4 regions of the Rouxiella badensis genome follow, and region 2 is predicted to be linked to each of the others. Evidence: predicted binding sites of a transcription regulator. Region 2 holds the regulator's gene; each other region holds the start of a gene.
What was found. The regulator LexA, encoded in region 2, represses DNA repair genes until DNA is damaged. The targets are predictions, from matches to a motif close to TNCTGTATGTACATACAGNA.

Region 1 (4,029 bases), 1.4 Mb from region 2:
TTTCCTGGGCCTGCTGAACGCGACGCCAAACGGCGTGATCCGCATGAGCGATGACGTAAAAGGCGTAGTTGAAACCTCCCTCAACGTTGGCGTTGTTACGATGAAAGAAGGCGAAGCAGAAATCATCTGCCTAATTCGTTCTCTTATCGATAGCGGTAAAGACTACGTGGTGAGCATGCTGACTTCCGTAGGCCAGCTGGCGGGCGCAATCACCAAGCCGAAAGGCGGCTATCCAGGCTGGAAACCCGATCCGGAATCACCGGTGATGGCGCAGGTTCGCGAAATCTATCAGGGTCTGTTCAATAAAACCCCGAACATCATGGTTATCCACGCAGGCCTGGAATGTGGTCTGTTCAAGAAGCCTTATCCGGAGATGGATATGGTCTCGATTGGGCCGACCATTACCGGACCTCACTCGCCGGATGAGCAAGTGCACATCGGCAGCGTTGACCTGTATTGGCAGCTGTTGACGGCGCTGCTGAAGGCAATTCCAGAACGCGGTTAATTTCTAAAATGCGTCAATCCCCATTAGATTTCAGGCAGCAAGTGCGTTGGCTGCGTGAAGGATGATGGGGATTTTTATTCCCAGGGTAATAAAAGCTGCCGTTCTATTTGCGGATCCTGTAGCGTGACGTGCAGTCCGACCAGCCTGACGCCTCGCCCTCCCCGACGCATTTCCCAGGCTTCTCTCGCCACCTTGAGCAAATCATCTTTATTGAGTATCGGCCAGACATGCTCCTGCGTCGTTTGCTGAAAATCATGGAATTTGAGTTTAACGCCCTGACGCGCGATACGCAGACTGGGGCTCACGCGGGTCAAACGCGTCTCAAGCTCGGGATATAAACGCTCAATCAGCGCCACACAGCTTTCCCAGTCGTGAATATCTTCCGCCAGTGTACGTTCGACGCCGACCGATTTACGCAGGCGCTCAGCTGAAATCTCACGTTCGTCGATTCCCTGACAGCGCTCCCAAAGTACCCGACCAAACTTGCCAAACCTTTTCAGCAACAGCGCCACATCATAGCGCTGTACATCCCCACAGGTGATAAGCCCCTGCTCTTCGAGTTTGGCCGCCGTGACTTTCCCAACGCCAGGAATTTTAGCCAGCGGCAGATCTTGCAAAAAATCGGCCACCTTGTCCGGCGTGATGACGAACTGTCCGTTGGGCTTGTTCAGATCAGAGGCGATTTTCGCTAAAAATTTGATGGGCGCAATACCCGCCGACGCGGTGAGATTAAGCTCGTCGGAAATGGCCTGGCGGATCTCGCTGGCAATCAGCGTCGCCGAGCCGCTACAGTGCGGGCTGTTGGTGACGTCGAGATAGGCTTCGTCGAGAGAAAGCGGTTCAATCAGCGGAGTATAACGAGAGAAAATCTGCCGAATATGCCGCGACGCTTCTTTATAGGCTTCCCCCCTGCCGGGAATGACTTTTAGATGCGGACACAGCTTGAGTGCCATCGCGGTGGACATGGCACTGTGTACGCCGTAGCGTCGCGCCGGATAGTTCGCGGTGCTTATCACCCCACGCCGCTCTTTACTGCCGCCGATGGCCAGCGGGATATCGCGCAGTGAGGGATCGTCGCGCATTTCAACGGCGGCGAAAAAGCAGTCCATGTCGACGTGAATGATCTTGCGCATAGCCCCCCTCCGCTTTCTGATAACTGTATAAGTATACAGTGAGCTTACCAAATCTCAAGCCTTCACCGCGGGCTATTAATCGCTTTAATTTAGCTTAATTTGTGGGAGTTTTGTAAAAAGCTGCAAATAAAGGCTTTTTTTAGCCCGTTATAGAAATAAATTACATTTCTTACCATTGATAAAAAATTAATCAGTATTAAGATGGCTGCGTTCAAGGTTAGTGAATATCAGTGGCAGTCCGCGACGTCTGGTTTGCGGATAATAAATAATAGAGTTGTATATAAAGCAGGATTAAGAATGGTCAGAATCGCGCTGCTGCTTGCGATGCTTTTCAGTTTGCCCTTTTTTGCCGTGAGCACCGCTGTCGCCAGCGAACAGGTCCCGGTTGAGAGTGGTGTTAAACAGCAATTATTAGGTTCACCCGTTTATATTCAGATATTTAAGCAAGAGCGTACTCTCGAACTCTATGCCAAAGTCGAAGATAAATTCCAGCTAGTGGGTGCGTATCGCATTTGTGATTTTTCAGGTGGATTAGGCAACAAACGTCGTGAAGGCGATTTTAAAAGCCCAGAAGGTTTTTATAACATCGATATTCATCACTTGAAGCCAGACAGCCGTTTCTATCGCGCTATTAATATCGGCTTCCCGAATGATTATGACCGCGCTCAGGGTTATTCAGGTAAATATCTGATGATCCACGGTAACTGTCTTTCTATCGGCTGCTATGCAATGACCGATGCCTACATGAATGTGATTTATAACTACGTTCAGGCGGCGTTCGACAATGGTCAGCGCAACGTTGAAATTAGCATCTACCCGTTCAAGATGACCGACTCCAACATGCAGTTGCACAGAGGCTCTTACTACATCAATTTCTGGCGTCAGCTGCAGCCTGGCTATGCCTACTTCCAGAAATACCACCAGCCGCCGAGCGTTTCAGTGATCAACGGCAATTACGTGGTTAATCAGTCACAGGCCTTGACGCCACAGCCTTCACAGCTGGCGTTCGCCACAGTGAAATAATGCAAACTCGCCTGGAGCAATCTTGTTCCAGGTTTCATTGCCCGTCAGCGGCTGGGTCGCAATGACCGTGACAACATCATCCGGCGTCGTCTGCTGCTGAAAATCAATTTCCACGTCCTGATCCAACAGTGTCGCCTTGCCAAAGGGGGCACGACGGGTTATCCAGTGAAGATTGGTCGAGCAGTACGCCATCACAAAATGCCCATCCGACAACAGCATATTAAACACGCCCTTCTGACGTAGCTCATCCGCCAGTGAGGCAATATAGCGAAACACCGACGGCCAACTGCGCGGCGTGCGCGGATAACGTTGGGTTAATTTGTGCAGCAGCCAGCAGAATGCGTATTCGCTGTCGGTTTGTCCGACCGGGCGCAAGGTGCCGGTGTCTAGCTGGCGATAACCTCGCAGCTGGCCGTTGTGCGCATAAGTCCAGTTACGGCCCCATAGCTCGCGGGTAAACGGATGGGTGTTTTCCAGTGAGACTTCACCGCGATTAGCCTGACGGATATGCGAGATGACAGCCAGAGACTTGATCGGGTATTCCTGCACCAGGCGGGCAATGGGCGAATTAAAGCTGGGCTGTGGATCTTTAAAAGTTCGGCAGCCGTTACCTTCATAAAAGGTAATACCCCAGCCGTCTTTATGTGGACCAGTAAGCCCCCCACGCTGCACCAACCCGGTAAAGCTGAAGCAAATATCGGTAGGGACATTTGCACTCATCCCGAGCAGTTCGCACATCGCCAGTCTCCTTAACTTTCACATTGGAATAATAAAACCTGCCTGAGCAAGCTTATTATTCCGCCATCTCTTTTTCGATTAATAATATCAGGATATGGATGATTTTGATGTGAATTTCCTGCACGCGATCGGCGTAACCGAAGTGTGGAACGCGGATTTCAACATCGGCACCCAGTGACGCCATTTTACCGCCGTCTTTGCCGGTGAGGGTAATCACTTTCATGCCTTTGGCTTTCGCGGTTTCCAGCGCCTTGATGACGTTACCGGAATTACCTGAAGTAGAGATGCCCAGCAGCACGTCGCCTTTTTGGCCTACGGCTTCAAGATAGCGGGAGAAGATGTATTCATAACCGAAATCGTTGCTGACACAGGAGATGTGACTGACGTCGGAAATGGCGATCGCTGGATAGCCGGGACGATTGTCGCGATAACGACCGGTCAGCTCTTCGGCGAAGTGCATCGCGTCGCAGTGTGAGCCGCCGTTGCCGCAGGACAGCACTTTGCCACCGGCCTTGAAGGAGTCAGCAATCAATTTTGCAGCGCGCTGAATAGACGCAATGTTGTTCTCGTCGCTGATGAATTTATTAAGAACTTCAGCAGCTTCGTTAAGTTCAGTACGAATGATATCCA
Region 2 (4,029 bases):
CGGAGTGGGTACTTCCTTGTACCCTGCATCCTGAAAAGCGTCTTGGGTAGGAGCAGCTTTAATTCTCAGGATGCACATTCGGGGGGAGTCACCGATTACCAGTGGTATTTATGGTCAGATTCCCAGGACTTAACCTCTTTTTCAGCCTGCTCTTTCTGATATCCGTATCTTTCCTGAATCTTGCCGACCAGCTGATCGCGCTTACCTTCAACAACAGTCAGGTCGTCGTCGGTTAGCTTACCCCATTTTTCTTTCACTTTGCCTTTGAACTGCTTCCAGTTACCGTCTGCTTGGTCCTTATTCATAATCAACTCTCCTGTTTAGCTTAGGTGTTACTGCATTTGATAAATGCTTATCAACAGTTCTAATTGTAGTCGCTAATTTCAGTATTTCAGGCTTAAACAGGAATTAAGAGCATAACTAGGATTAATCCAAAGCATTTAAATCCAGGTGCCTTTTTGCCAGTGGCGTCGCCAAATCCAGCCTAACGCCACGCCCCGCAGCGACAGAAAGACCGCCACGGCGAGCCAGAGAGCGTGGTTACCCAGCGTGGGTAACGCCAGTAATGTCAACGCGTAACCTGCGGCGGCGACCGCCATGCTGTTGCGCATTTCTTTTCCACGCGTTGCGCCAATAAACATGCCATCGAGCAGATAACACCATACGCCCACCAGCGGTAAGATAATCTGCCAGCCAAGATAGCGGTCGGCCAGCGTTCTTAGGTCGGCAATTGAGGTGAGCAGATTGACAATTTGCTCACCGGCCAGCGCATACACCACAGCGAAGCCAAGCGCGACCAGTCCGGCCTGTCGACAGGCCGCGTGCCACACGTGCAGCAGCTTACTCTCGTCTTTCGCGCCAAACGCCTCCCCGGAATGTGCCTCGACCGCGTAGGCAAAGCCGTCGAGCGCAAAGGCGGTCAAGGTGAGCAGGTTCATCAGCACGGCGTTGACGGCAACGATCTCCGTCCCGAGTCGCGCACCGATGATAGTAAGGGAAGAGAAGCACAGCTGCACCAGCAGGGAACGCAGCATAATGTCCCGATTAAGCGCGATCAGCTGGCGCAGATTGCCGCGCCATGCGTCTTTCAGCAGCTCAATACTTATTCCGTGTCTTCTCATCACAATGGAAACTAGCCACAGTCCCAAAGCCAGCGTGGCATATTCGGAGCAGGCGGTAGCAACGGCCGCACCCTTGACGTTCCATCCCAACCCGACCACCAGCCACAGGTCAAGAATAACGTTAAGCAGATTGCCTACTATCAGCATGATGACCGGCGCACGCACATACTGGGCCCCGAGCAACCAGCCGAGAATCACTAGGTTCGCCAGCGACGCAGGGGCGCTATACCAGCGAATCGAGAGGAATATTTGCGCCTGCTGGAGCACCGCCTGACTGCCGCCCACGATGTGCAATGCGGCGGAAATCAACGGCTGGCGAAACAGGAAAATGAGCGTACCGGCAATCAGTGCCAACAAAAACGGCTGCACGAACGCGCGGGCCAGCAGAAGGTTATTCCGCGCCCCCAGCGCCTGCGCGGTCATTCCGGTGGTGCTCATACGCAGGAAGAGCAATAGCATAAATAGGAAGCTGGTGACCATTGCCCCGACGGCGACACCGCCAAGATAATCAGGGCTATCAAGATGACCAATCACTGCTGTATCAACCAAACCCAGCAAGGGCACGGTAATGTTGGAGAAGATCATCGGGAGGGCGAGAAGCCAGAGCGCCTTGTCGGCAGGGCTTAGAAAGGTTTTTCTTAAAGCAGGCAAAGAGAAAAGCGATCGCATAATGGTGTGAGAGCCCAGGCTGTGATGACGATTCGTGGTTTAACGGATTATATAAACAACAACGGCTTATGAATAACAGGTCTTCGTGTGACAGAAACAATATCGCCCCAATGAAGGGGCGACAGGCAAAACGAGACTGTGTAAATGGCTAACGCCAAAAGCGGAGGCTGATTAGATCCAGTCGCCGTTGCGGATAACGCCGACCGCCAGTCCTTCAATGCTAAAGTTTTGCTCGCGAAGATCGACCACAATAGGTTCGAACTCGCTGTTTTCAGGCAGCAGCTGCACGGTATTGCCCTGCTTTTTAAGACGCTTAACGGTCACTTCGTCGTCAATGCGTGCGACAACAACCTGCCCGTTACGGACGTCCTGCGTTTTGTGAACCGCCAGAAGGTCGCCGTCTAAAATACCAATATCACGCATCGACATGCCGCTGACACGCAGCAGGAAGTCGGCGCTCGGTTTGAACATACCTGGGTCAACCTGATAGTGCCCTTCAATATGCTGAGTCGCCAGTAATGGCTCACCGGCGGCCACGCGGCCAATCAGCGGTAGCCCGGCTTCTTCTTCCATCAGCAAACGAATGCCGCGAGAAGCGCCGGAAACAATCTCGATAACGCCTTTACGTGCCAGCGCTTTCAGGTGTTCTTCAGCGGCGTTAGGCGAGCGGAATCCCAGACGGGTGGCAATTTCTGCACGTGTTGGCGGCATACCCGTGGTCGAAATATGATCGCGTATAAGGTCATAGACCTCTTGTTGTCTGGTCGTTAAAGCTTTCATTCCGCCCCCTGGTTGTTTATACAGTCCAGCTGTGAGTATATACAGGTACTGGCGGAATTAAAACCTAAGAATCTGCAAAAACAGACATTAAGAAGTATGAAATATTCAAAGCCAGTGCGGCACCAGGATGACTGCCCAGGTGAAAAGCGCAAAGCCAATGGTGATTGAAACAGCAGCGGAACCCATATCCTTCGCACGCCCAGAAAGTGGGTGTATTTCAGAGCCAATTCGGTCGATTGCCGCTTCTACCGCACTGTTCAGTAATTCAACAACCAGCACTAAAATGAGTGCGCCAACCATTAATATTCGTTCGATGCTGCTAACATCAAGGTAAAATGCCAGTAAGATGGCGGGGACAACGACGATAGCTTCCTGACGGAATGCGGCTTCATGCTTCCAGGCGGCGGTAATTCCCTTGATAGAATAGCCGGCTGCCTTATAAATTCGGGTAAACCCAGTGACCTGATTTGCCATTATTTTTAAGTCTTAATGTGATTTTTAGGCATTTTAGCCTGAATTCGTTGTCCTATCACCACAGATCTCATACCTGCTTTCTGGTATCCTTGCGGCGAATTGCTAACAAGAGGCTTTACGTTTTTTATGTCAGGATGGCGTAGACTTTATTATACCTTACTGAATTTACCGCTAAATTTGCTGGTAAGAAGCAAGGTCATTCCTACAGATCCCGTGACGGAGTTGCGTTTAGATCCAACGCGTCCAATTCTGTATGTTTTGCCGTACAACTCCAAGGCCGATCTTCTGACACTGCGGGCACAATGCCTCGCGCAGAATCTGCCCGACCCGCTCATTCCTCTGGAAATAGACGGCGTTCAACTGCCGAGTCACGTTTTCATCGGTGAAGGGCCACGTGTTTTCTCCTATTATCAGCCTAAACAGGAATCGGTGAAGCTGTTCCATGACTATCTGGACCTGCACCGAAATAATCCGAATCTTGATATTCAGATGCTGCCTGTTTCGGTGATGTTTGGCCGCGCGCCGGGCCGTGAAGGTCAGGAAACTCCGCATCTGCGCGTGTTGAACGGCATTCAGAAATTCTTTGCCGTGCTGTGGTTAGGCCGCGACAGCTTTGTTCGCTTCTCTAACACCGTGTCGCTGCGCGATATGGCCACCCAACACGGTACCGACAAAACCATCGCCCACAAGCTCGCCCGCGTTGCGCGTATGCATTTCTCGCGTCAGCGTCTGGCCGCAGTCGGCCCCCGTCTTCCGGTTCGTCAGGACTTGTTCAACAAGCTACTGGCCTCCAAAGCGATTGAAAAAGCCGTTGAAGATGAAGCACGTAGCAAAAAAATCTCCCACGACAAGGCCCAGCAAAACGCCATTGACCTAATGGAAGAGATTGCCGCCGACTTCAATTATGAAGCGGTTCGCCTTTCTGACCGCGTGCTGAGCTGGACCTGGAACCGTCTGTATAAAGGGATCAACGTTCATAACGCCG
Region 3 (4,029 bases), 1.1 Mb from region 2:
CGGAGAGAGCGTAAACAGCGGCTCGACCGGCGTATCGTCAACCAAATCAGCCATCGGAGAGAAATTGAAGGCGTCGTGGGTGCTAATATTCTGGCTCGACACCGGGCTCACGCGCGCAGCCTGATCGTACTGAGGCACTTCCTGACGGAAAGTGGTCTCCTGATAAGGCTGAACGTGCGCCTGCTCAGGTTCGGCAGTTTGGTAACGCGCCTGCTCACGTGCGGCAAATTCCTGACGCAGTTGAGCCTGTAACAGCGCATCTTCATCGTCTACTGTTTCTTCGCTTGCCTGTTCGAAAGCCTGGCTCTCGGTCTGGCCGTAGCGCTGATTCTGTTGATCGACAAATGCCTGCCTGAGCGCGGCTTCCTGCATCGCCTCTTGGTCCTCAACCGAGTGGGATGCAGCCTGCTCTTGCTGAACCTGTGCTTCCTGCGCACGGCGTGCGGCTTCCTGCTCCTGCTGCTCGGCGATACGTTGCGACGGCAGCTTGATGCCATAGGAAGCTAGCTCACGGCGCGTTGGAAGCTTGACAGGATTCGGACGAGGTAGCTCAGGGCCGAAGCCTTTCTTGATTTGCGGATTCTCATCACTGACTGCGCTGAACGCGGGCATAAAGGTATTGCCAGCCTCGGCGGCGGCAGATTTCCCTGCCTGCGCCAAACCGGTTGCCAGCGCCGCCGTTGCGGCAATACTCGCCACTTCTGGGGCAGCATTGAAATCAAACGGTGAACGCTCGTGATGCGGTTCAGTGACCTGATTCCAGTCGCCCAACTGCGGCTCATCAAAGCGACGAGAAGTCGCGGAAGGCTGAACGTTTCTCGGTGCAGGCGTTTCTTCCGGCAATTCGAAGCTGTAAAGCGGTGGCGTTTCTGGATGTCCAGGCTGTTGCGCATCGTTGACAGCCGGCGTCGGTGCCTGCTGTTGCACGGGTAAAGGTTGCACAGAGACCTGTTGAACAGATGAATACTGCTGTACCGGGGCCTGTGGCTGCACAGGTGCCGGCGTGACGGCAGCAGGTTCCTGATGCACAGGGGCGACCGGCTCAACCTCAGACTGCGGCGCAGCATTAACCGCTGCAGCGGCCTGAGGTGCGACCGGCGTGCCGTGCACTGAAGGCGCGGAGAACAGGACGTCATCGTCTTCGGCAGCCAGAGCGGCGGCAGACACAGCAACCGCTGGCGCAGCGGAAACCGGCGCGCGAACAGGATGTTCTTCGTCGTCAAGCAGCGGATCGTCATGGTCATGGCGATCGTCGTAGTCGTAGTCGTCGTCACGGCGAGAGCGGTTGGTCATAAAGGTGGTCACCCCTAGCACCGCGCCGCCAATTTTCTCGGCGATCGTCAGCCATGACCAGCCGGTAAACAGCGTCAGACCGGCGGCCCACACGCAAAGCAGCACCAGCGTGCCCCCTACGTTGTTGAACCACGGCGTCATGGCTGTGCCCAGCAGACTGCCTATCACGCCGCCAGAAGCGAAGTAATAGAGGTCATCAATGTTAAGTGACGCAAGACCGCATGACGTAATAACGAGCGCCAGCGTCCCTATCAGACGTAATGACAGAGTGAAAAAGTCGATATATTCCTGACTGTCTCGCTGGCGGAAAGAGGCCCAGCAAAGGCAGATCATGATTGGCGGAATGGCATACGCCAACACGCCAAAAATGAAGAATAGCGTATCGGCCATCCAAGCTCCGACACCGCCACCCAAATTATGGATAGGACCGTGCCAAGAGGTTTGAGACCAGCTCGGGTCGGACGGATTGAAACTGAGTAGTGCTGCCATAAGGTAAACAGCAAACACCGCTACCACAACCAGCAAGGCCTCCAGAATACGGCGGCTGCTGCTGAGTTTTTTCAGGGTAACGTCTTTATCTTCTGTATATTCCTGGCTCAAGAAAGGCTCTCCAGGTTCCTGTGAACTGAAATAGCGATAGCGCCGAGAAAAGTTCCCGACGCCAGAGCTGTATGGATACACAGGAGTGTAGCTAAATTAATTAGGTTTTGCACCTGTACCTTTTACTTACCGAGTCTTAATGACCAGGCGGTTAGTCTGTTTCACTTCTTCCATTACCACGTAGGTACGGGTGTCGTTAACGCCAGGTAAACGAAGCAGCGTTTCGCCCAGCAGTTTACGGTAAGCAGACATGTCAGGTACACGGGTTTTCAACAAGTAGTCGAAGTCCCCAGAAACCAGGTGACACTCCTGAATATCTTCTAGTTTTTGTACTGCTGCATTGAATTGCTCAAACACATCCGGTGCACCACGGTTGAGGGTAATCTCAACGAAAACCAGCAACGAAGCATCCAGATAGTGTGGATTAAGCAACGCAGTGTACCCATGAATGAAATTCTGACGTTCCAGACGACGAACGCGTTCCAGACATGGCGTAGGCGACAAACCTACACGCTTGGAAAGCTCAACGTTAGAGATCCGGCCATCCTTTTGCAGCTCATTAAGAATGTTACGGTCAATGCGGTCGAGATCTTTTCCCGGACGTTTCTTGTTATCTACCATTATTATTATCTCTCTGATGTCCTTCCATGCACTTGCCATACCCTAACCAACTTCAATGTAATAAGGGTTTATCCTAAGCGAAGACCTGTTTTTTATAGGTTGCGACTCACCTTAAGACGTCTTGCCCCTGTCAGAAGAAAACGAATTTTTTTAGTGAAGCCAAAAAAAGAAATAACGCTAAGTGACTAATTAGGCGCAATAAAACCTAAACTCGTAGCTGCCGATGTCTAAAAAGTGAACACTGCAATACCCACAACGGGTAAACCGGCATCACATTGCGTAATTTTGAGACACAAGCTGGCGTTTAATTTCTTCTTACCTAGATGTTTTCGCAAATGCACAGCGGATTGTCAAAGCAAAAGAAGCAAAATCAGAAGAACGTGCCAGATTGAAAACCCTCAACGTCCTTTTTCGCTGTCTTTTCAGATTGAACAATAACAAAAGTAAAAAGAGAAACTCATACCAAAATCATTTTTACCTGCGATTACAGGTAAAAACTATCAGACAAATCGCTAACAACATCGGAGTATGCTTTTTTTACGCCGCACTTTTCCCTACAATCCCTATCATCACGTAGTTCGCCATCACGGAGATGAATTTCCCATGGGTACAGTAAAACATAGTAAGTTATTGATTTTAGGCTCCGGCCCTGCGGGTTACACCGCCGCAGTTTATGCTGCGCGCGCCAACCTGAAGCCGGTTCTCATCACCGGCATCGAAAAAGGCGGTCAATTGACCACCACCACGGAAGTGGAAAATTGGCCGGGAGATCCTGAAGGTTTAACTGGACCAGGCCTGATGGAACGTATGCACGAGCACGCGGTAAAATTTAATACGGAAATCATTTTTGACCATATTAATCGCGTCGACTTCCAGACTCGCCCGTTCCGTCTGTTCGGTGACAGCGAAGAGTACACCTGTGACGCGCTGGTCATCGCGACAGGCGCATCGGCACGCTACCTCGGTCTGCCTTCAGAAGAGTCCTTCAAAGGTCGCGGCGTTTCTGCCTGCGCAACCTGCGACGGTTTCTTCTATCGCAACCAGAAGGTCGCGGTGGTCGGCGGCGGCAACACCGCCGTTGAAGAAGCACTTTATCTCGCTAATATCGCGTCTGAAGTACACCTGATTCACCGTCGCGAGAACTTCCGCGCCGAGAAAATCCTGATTGACCGTCTGCACGACAAAGTTGCCAGCGGTAAAATCGTGCTGCACACCAACAAGACGCTTGAAGAAGTTGTCGGCGACGAGATGGGTGTAACCGGCGCCAACCTGCGTGACGTACACAACGGTGAAATCAGCAGTCTGGACGTTGCCGGTATGTTTATCGCCATCGGCCATAGCCCGAACACCGGCATCTTCGGCGGTCAGCTTGAGCTCGAAAACGGCTACATCAAAGTGCAGTCAGGTATCCAGGGCAACGCGACCCAGACCAGCATTCCGGGCATCTTTGCCGCAGGCGACGTGATGGACCATATCTATCGTCAGGCAATCACCTCTGCCGGAACGGGCTGTATG
Region 4 (4,029 bases), 1.3 Mb from region 2:
TGTCGCGATGCTGCACACGGCGGCGAGAAATATCTCTGAGCAGCTCGGTTATCACGATTATCCTTTCTAAAAAATTTCCGGCTTAGGCTTAAAAGAAAAACGCTCCCATGATGTGGAGCGTTTTTTTTTGTGGTGCCAAACGAGGCTGGGAACAATAATCACGGCCAGAATATAAAGAGTGCGAGCCTGCTTCTGTTCCAGAGAGTAAAGCCGGCGACGCTTGTTTTAACGCCGCCTTGACAGGCTTTAACGGTCTCGATTAACGGTGCGCCAGTTCGGCGTGTTCTTCTTCGTCCATGACTTTTTTATCGGTCAGTTTCAGCAACTGGCTGGTAATAGTCCCGGCGGTCATTGAACCACTGACGTTTAACGCGGTACGGCCCATATCTATCAGAGGTTCGATGGAGATAAGCAGTGCTACCAGCGTCACCGGTAGGCCCATCGCAGGCAGTACGATCAGTGCTGCGAAGGTTGCACCGCCGCCTACGCCCGCAACGCCCGCTGAACTGAGCGTGACGATACCGACCAGTGTGGCAATCCACATCGGTTCAAACGGGTTGATACCCACGGTAGGTGCGACCATCACCGCCAGCATGGTTGGATACAGGCCAGCACAGCCGTTCTGACCGATGGTGGCACCAAAAGAGGCGGCGAAGCTGGCGATTGACTCAGGAATGCCCAAACGACGAGTTTGTGCTTCTACGCTCAACGGAATGGTGGCGGCACTTGAGCGACTGGTGAAGGCGAAAGACAGCACCGGCCACACTTTACGGAAGAACTTCGCGGGATTAACGCCGGTAAAGGACAACAGCAGGGCGTGGACGGCGAACATAATCGCCAGACCCAGATAGGAGGCGACCACGAAGCTGCCGAGCTTGATGATGTCATGAATGTTGGAGCCGGCAACCACTTTGGTCATCAGCGCCATCACGCCATAAGGGGTCAGTTTCATCACCAGACGAACCAGCTTCATCACCCAAGACTGCATGATGTCGATGAAGGCAAGCACCTTAGGCCCTTTTTCGGCATCGTCTTTCACCAGCTGAAGCGCAGCAACACCGACGAAAGCGGAGAAAATCACTACGCTGATGATTGAGGTTGGGCTTGCACCGGTCAGGTCGGCAAACGGGTTTTTTGGGATAAATGACAGCACCATCTGTGGCACGGTCAAATCGGCAACCTTGCCAATATAGTTGGTCTGAATAGCGGCAAGACGTGCGGTTTCCTGCGAGCCTTGTACCAGACCTTCGGCGGTCAGGCCAAACAGCTTGGTCACGAAGACGCCGACCAGTGCGGCAATCAGCGTAGTGAACAGCAGCGTGCCGATGGTCAGGAAACTGATTTTACCCAGTGAAGAGGCATTGTGCAGGCGGGCAACCGCGCTGAGAATAGACACAAATACCAGCGGCATAACAATCATTTGCAGCAGCTGTACGTAGCCGTTACCCACAATATTAAACCACGGAATAGAGTTTTTCAGAATAGCGCTGTCAGAACCATAGATCAGCTGTAACGCCAGACCAAACACCACGCCGACCAACAAGCCTACAAGGACTTTCTTTGCCAGACTCCACTGCTTGCGGCTCGATTTTGCCAGCAATAAAAGAAGGACAACAAATACCACTACGTTTAGTACGAGCGGAAGATTCATACCTAGAGCTCCAGAGATAACTTAACGAACAATGCTTTAAGAATGCTGCCTTTAGAAGGGGGCACCAGCGTATTACAATGCGCGTAGATTACCAGATAGGCCGGAGGGATACTTATAGCCAAAAGGAATAGGCTATTACTTTTGGCTTTTTTTTGTATGAATTACGCGCTATTTGGCGGCTTGTTCGCCGACATTAAGTCAAATACTTCAAAATGAAGTTAAGACCGTGCGGATTGACCGCATCAATGATAGGCGTCCAGTTCGGCCAGAACAGGGTAAGTCCGACCATCAGCAGGCAGAAGGTGCGCTCAAGCTGGTTGCCTTTCTGACTTTGGATCAGCGGCAGACGGAAACGCCAGCGGCAGGGCCACAGCAGAGGCACACCCGCAGGAGTTAGCATATCGGCAATAATGTGGCTGAGATAGCCTATCACCATGCCGTGCAGCGCATCAATTGGAATAACCCAGTCATGCGGCAGGCGGGTTTTCAGTAAAAACACCCCTGCGGCGACGGCCAGCAGGCTATGGGTGAATCCTCGATGCCCAAACATACGGGCGATAGGCGCCGAAATCCATTTCAGGCGTTGCCCAAGCAGAGATTTAGGGTGATCGATATCGGGCAGCAGCGAGGTGAGCAGTGAGGCAGGGATAATATGCCACCAGTCACCGTGAGCAAGCTCAGGCGACAGCTCAGCTTTTTTAGCAAAGACTGCGCAAGCAATTGAAAAAATGAGATGACCTTCCGCAGTCATAATGCATCCGAACTGAATAACTGTTATTTTATCCAGTATAGATGAAAGCCTTTTTATGCGGAAGGTGTTACGCTGTAACTATTTGTCAATTATTTGAATAATAAATGAAAAATAGTGTGTCGGTGACAGTGTAATGAGCGATTTTATCGCTATCTCGCCAGCCAGCCGCCGTCTACCGCCAGCGTGTAACCATTAACGTAGTCAGAGGCGCCCGATGCCAGAAACACCACCGGTCCCATAATATCCTCCTGTTCACCCCATCGCCCGGCGGGAATGCGGTCGAGAATCTCCTGACTGCGCCCCTCGTCGGCACGCAACTGTTCGGTATTGTTGGTAACCATATAGCCGGGGGCAATGGCGTTGACGTTAATATTATATTTCGCCCATTCGTTGGCGAGCAGGCGGGTGATCCCCATTACGGCGCTTTTAGACGCCGTATAAGACGGCACGCGGATCCCGCCCTGATACGACAGCATCGACGCAATATTGATTATCTTTCCGCCGCGCCCCTGCTTGATAAACTGCCTCGCCACTGCCTGCGCCATAAAGAACAGCGTCTTGCTGTTGACGTTCATCACGTCATCCCAGTCCTTCTCGCTGAATTTCAGCGCATCCTCGCGGCGAATGATACCGGCATTATTGACCAGAATATCGATATGGCCGAGTTCGCTAACGGCGCTTTCAAGCAGCCGAGGAATAGCTTCAATGCTGGTCAGATCGGCACGTAAGTCCAGGAAGCGCCGCCCGAGGGCGTGCACCTGATCGAGTGTTTCATTCGGCTCAGAGCGGTTTACGCCAATGATGTCGCAACCGGCCTGCGCAAGGCCCACCGCCATTGCCTGGCCAAGGCCGGTATTACAGCCGGTGACCAGCGCCACTTTTCCTTCAAGATCAAAGCTGTTCAGCACCATAATCGTTTCTCGTCTCTGCTTATGCGGTGGAGGTCAGTTAAACGCCTTATCGGAGTGCGCTGACCGGAACCTGATCCATGTCGTTAAATACCTGATTTTCGCCGACCATGCCCCAGATAAAGGTGTAGCGCTTAGTGCCGACACCGGCATGAATCGACCAGCTTGGCGAGATAACTGCCTGCTCGTTGTGCACCAGCAGGTGGCGTGTCTCCTGTGGCTCACCCATCATGTGAAACACCGCAGTTTCTTCATCCATATCGAAGTAGAAATAGACTTCCATACGACGATCGTGAGTGTGGCAAGGCATGGTGTTCCACAGGTTGCCTTCCTCGAGTTTGGTCAGGCCCATGGTCAGTTGGCAGGTTTCCAGCACGTCAGGTACCAGGAACTTATTGATAGTACGACGGTTACTGCTCGCCGGATCGCCCAGCGTCTGCGGTGACGCCTCGGCCAGCGTAACTTTCTTGTCCGGGAAGCGGGTATGCGCCGGGGCGCTGTTGTAATAGAACTTAGCCGGGTGCTGTGCATCGACGCTGCTAAATTCGACCTGTCTTGCGCCTTTGCCGACGTAAAGCGCCTCTTCCTTGCCGATTTCATAGGTTTTTCCGTCGACAACAATCAAGCCTGGTCCACCGATATTAATGACGCCCAGTTCACGACGTTCCAGAAAATAGCTGACGCCCAGTTGTTTTCCGACTTCATCGCCCACGGTGACG

Region 1: a site for LexA is predicted at 1,660-1,679, ahead of dinB (DNA polymerase IV). Genes of this name have one in related genera too.
Region 3: a site for LexA is predicted at 1,959-1,978, ahead of O1V65_RS12245 (DNA translocase FtsK 4TM domain-containing protein). Genes of this name have one in related genera too.
Region 4: a site for LexA is predicted at 2,421-2,440, ahead of O1V65_RS10995 (metal-dependent hydrolase). Genes of this name have one in related genera too.

Annotation. Positions count from the first base shown of each region.
Region 1 covers NZ_CP114062.1:63,941-67,969, reverse strand. Annotated here, with positions in the region: gene pepD (beta-Ala-His dipeptidase) at 1-505, shown strand, start outside; gene dinB (DNA polymerase IV) at 580-1,638, opposite strand; gene dpaA (peptidoglycan meso-diaminopimelic acid protein amidase) at 1,936-2,661, shown strand; gene O1V65_RS00550 (class II glutamine amidotransferase) at 2,632-3,399, opposite strand; gene lpcA (D-sedoheptulose 7-phosphate isomerase) at 3,455-4,029, opposite strand, start outside.
Region 2 covers NZ_CP114062.1:3,709,778-3,713,806, forward strand. Annotated here, with positions in the region: gene O1V65_RS17110 (CsbD family protein) at 96-305, opposite strand; gene dinF (MATE family efflux transporter DinF) at 441-1,790, opposite strand; gene lexA (transcriptional repressor LexA) at 1,962-2,570, opposite strand; gene O1V65_RS17125 (diacylglycerol kinase) at 2,676-3,044, opposite strand; gene plsB (glycerol-3-phosphate 1-O-acyltransferase PlsB) at 3,171-4,029, shown strand, end outside.
Region 3 covers NZ_CP114062.1:2,643,039-2,647,067, forward strand. Annotated here, with positions in the region: gene O1V65_RS12245 (DNA translocase FtsK 4TM domain-containing protein) at 1-1,893, opposite strand, end outside; gene lrp (leucine-responsive transcriptional regulator Lrp) at 2,020-2,514, opposite strand; gene trxB (thioredoxin-disulfide reductase) at 3,118-4,029, shown strand, end outside.
Region 4 covers NZ_CP114062.1:2,379,162-2,383,190, reverse strand. Annotated here, with positions in the region: gene kdgR (DNA-binding transcriptional regulator KdgR) at 1-70, shown strand, start outside; gene O1V65_RS11000 (L-cystine transporter) at 260-1,651, opposite strand; gene O1V65_RS10995 (metal-dependent hydrolase) at 1,845-2,402, opposite strand; gene kduD (2-dehydro-3-deoxy-D-gluconate 5-dehydrogenase KduD) at 2,552-3,313, opposite strand; gene kduI (5-dehydro-4-deoxy-D-glucuronate isomerase) at 3,360-4,029, opposite strand, start outside.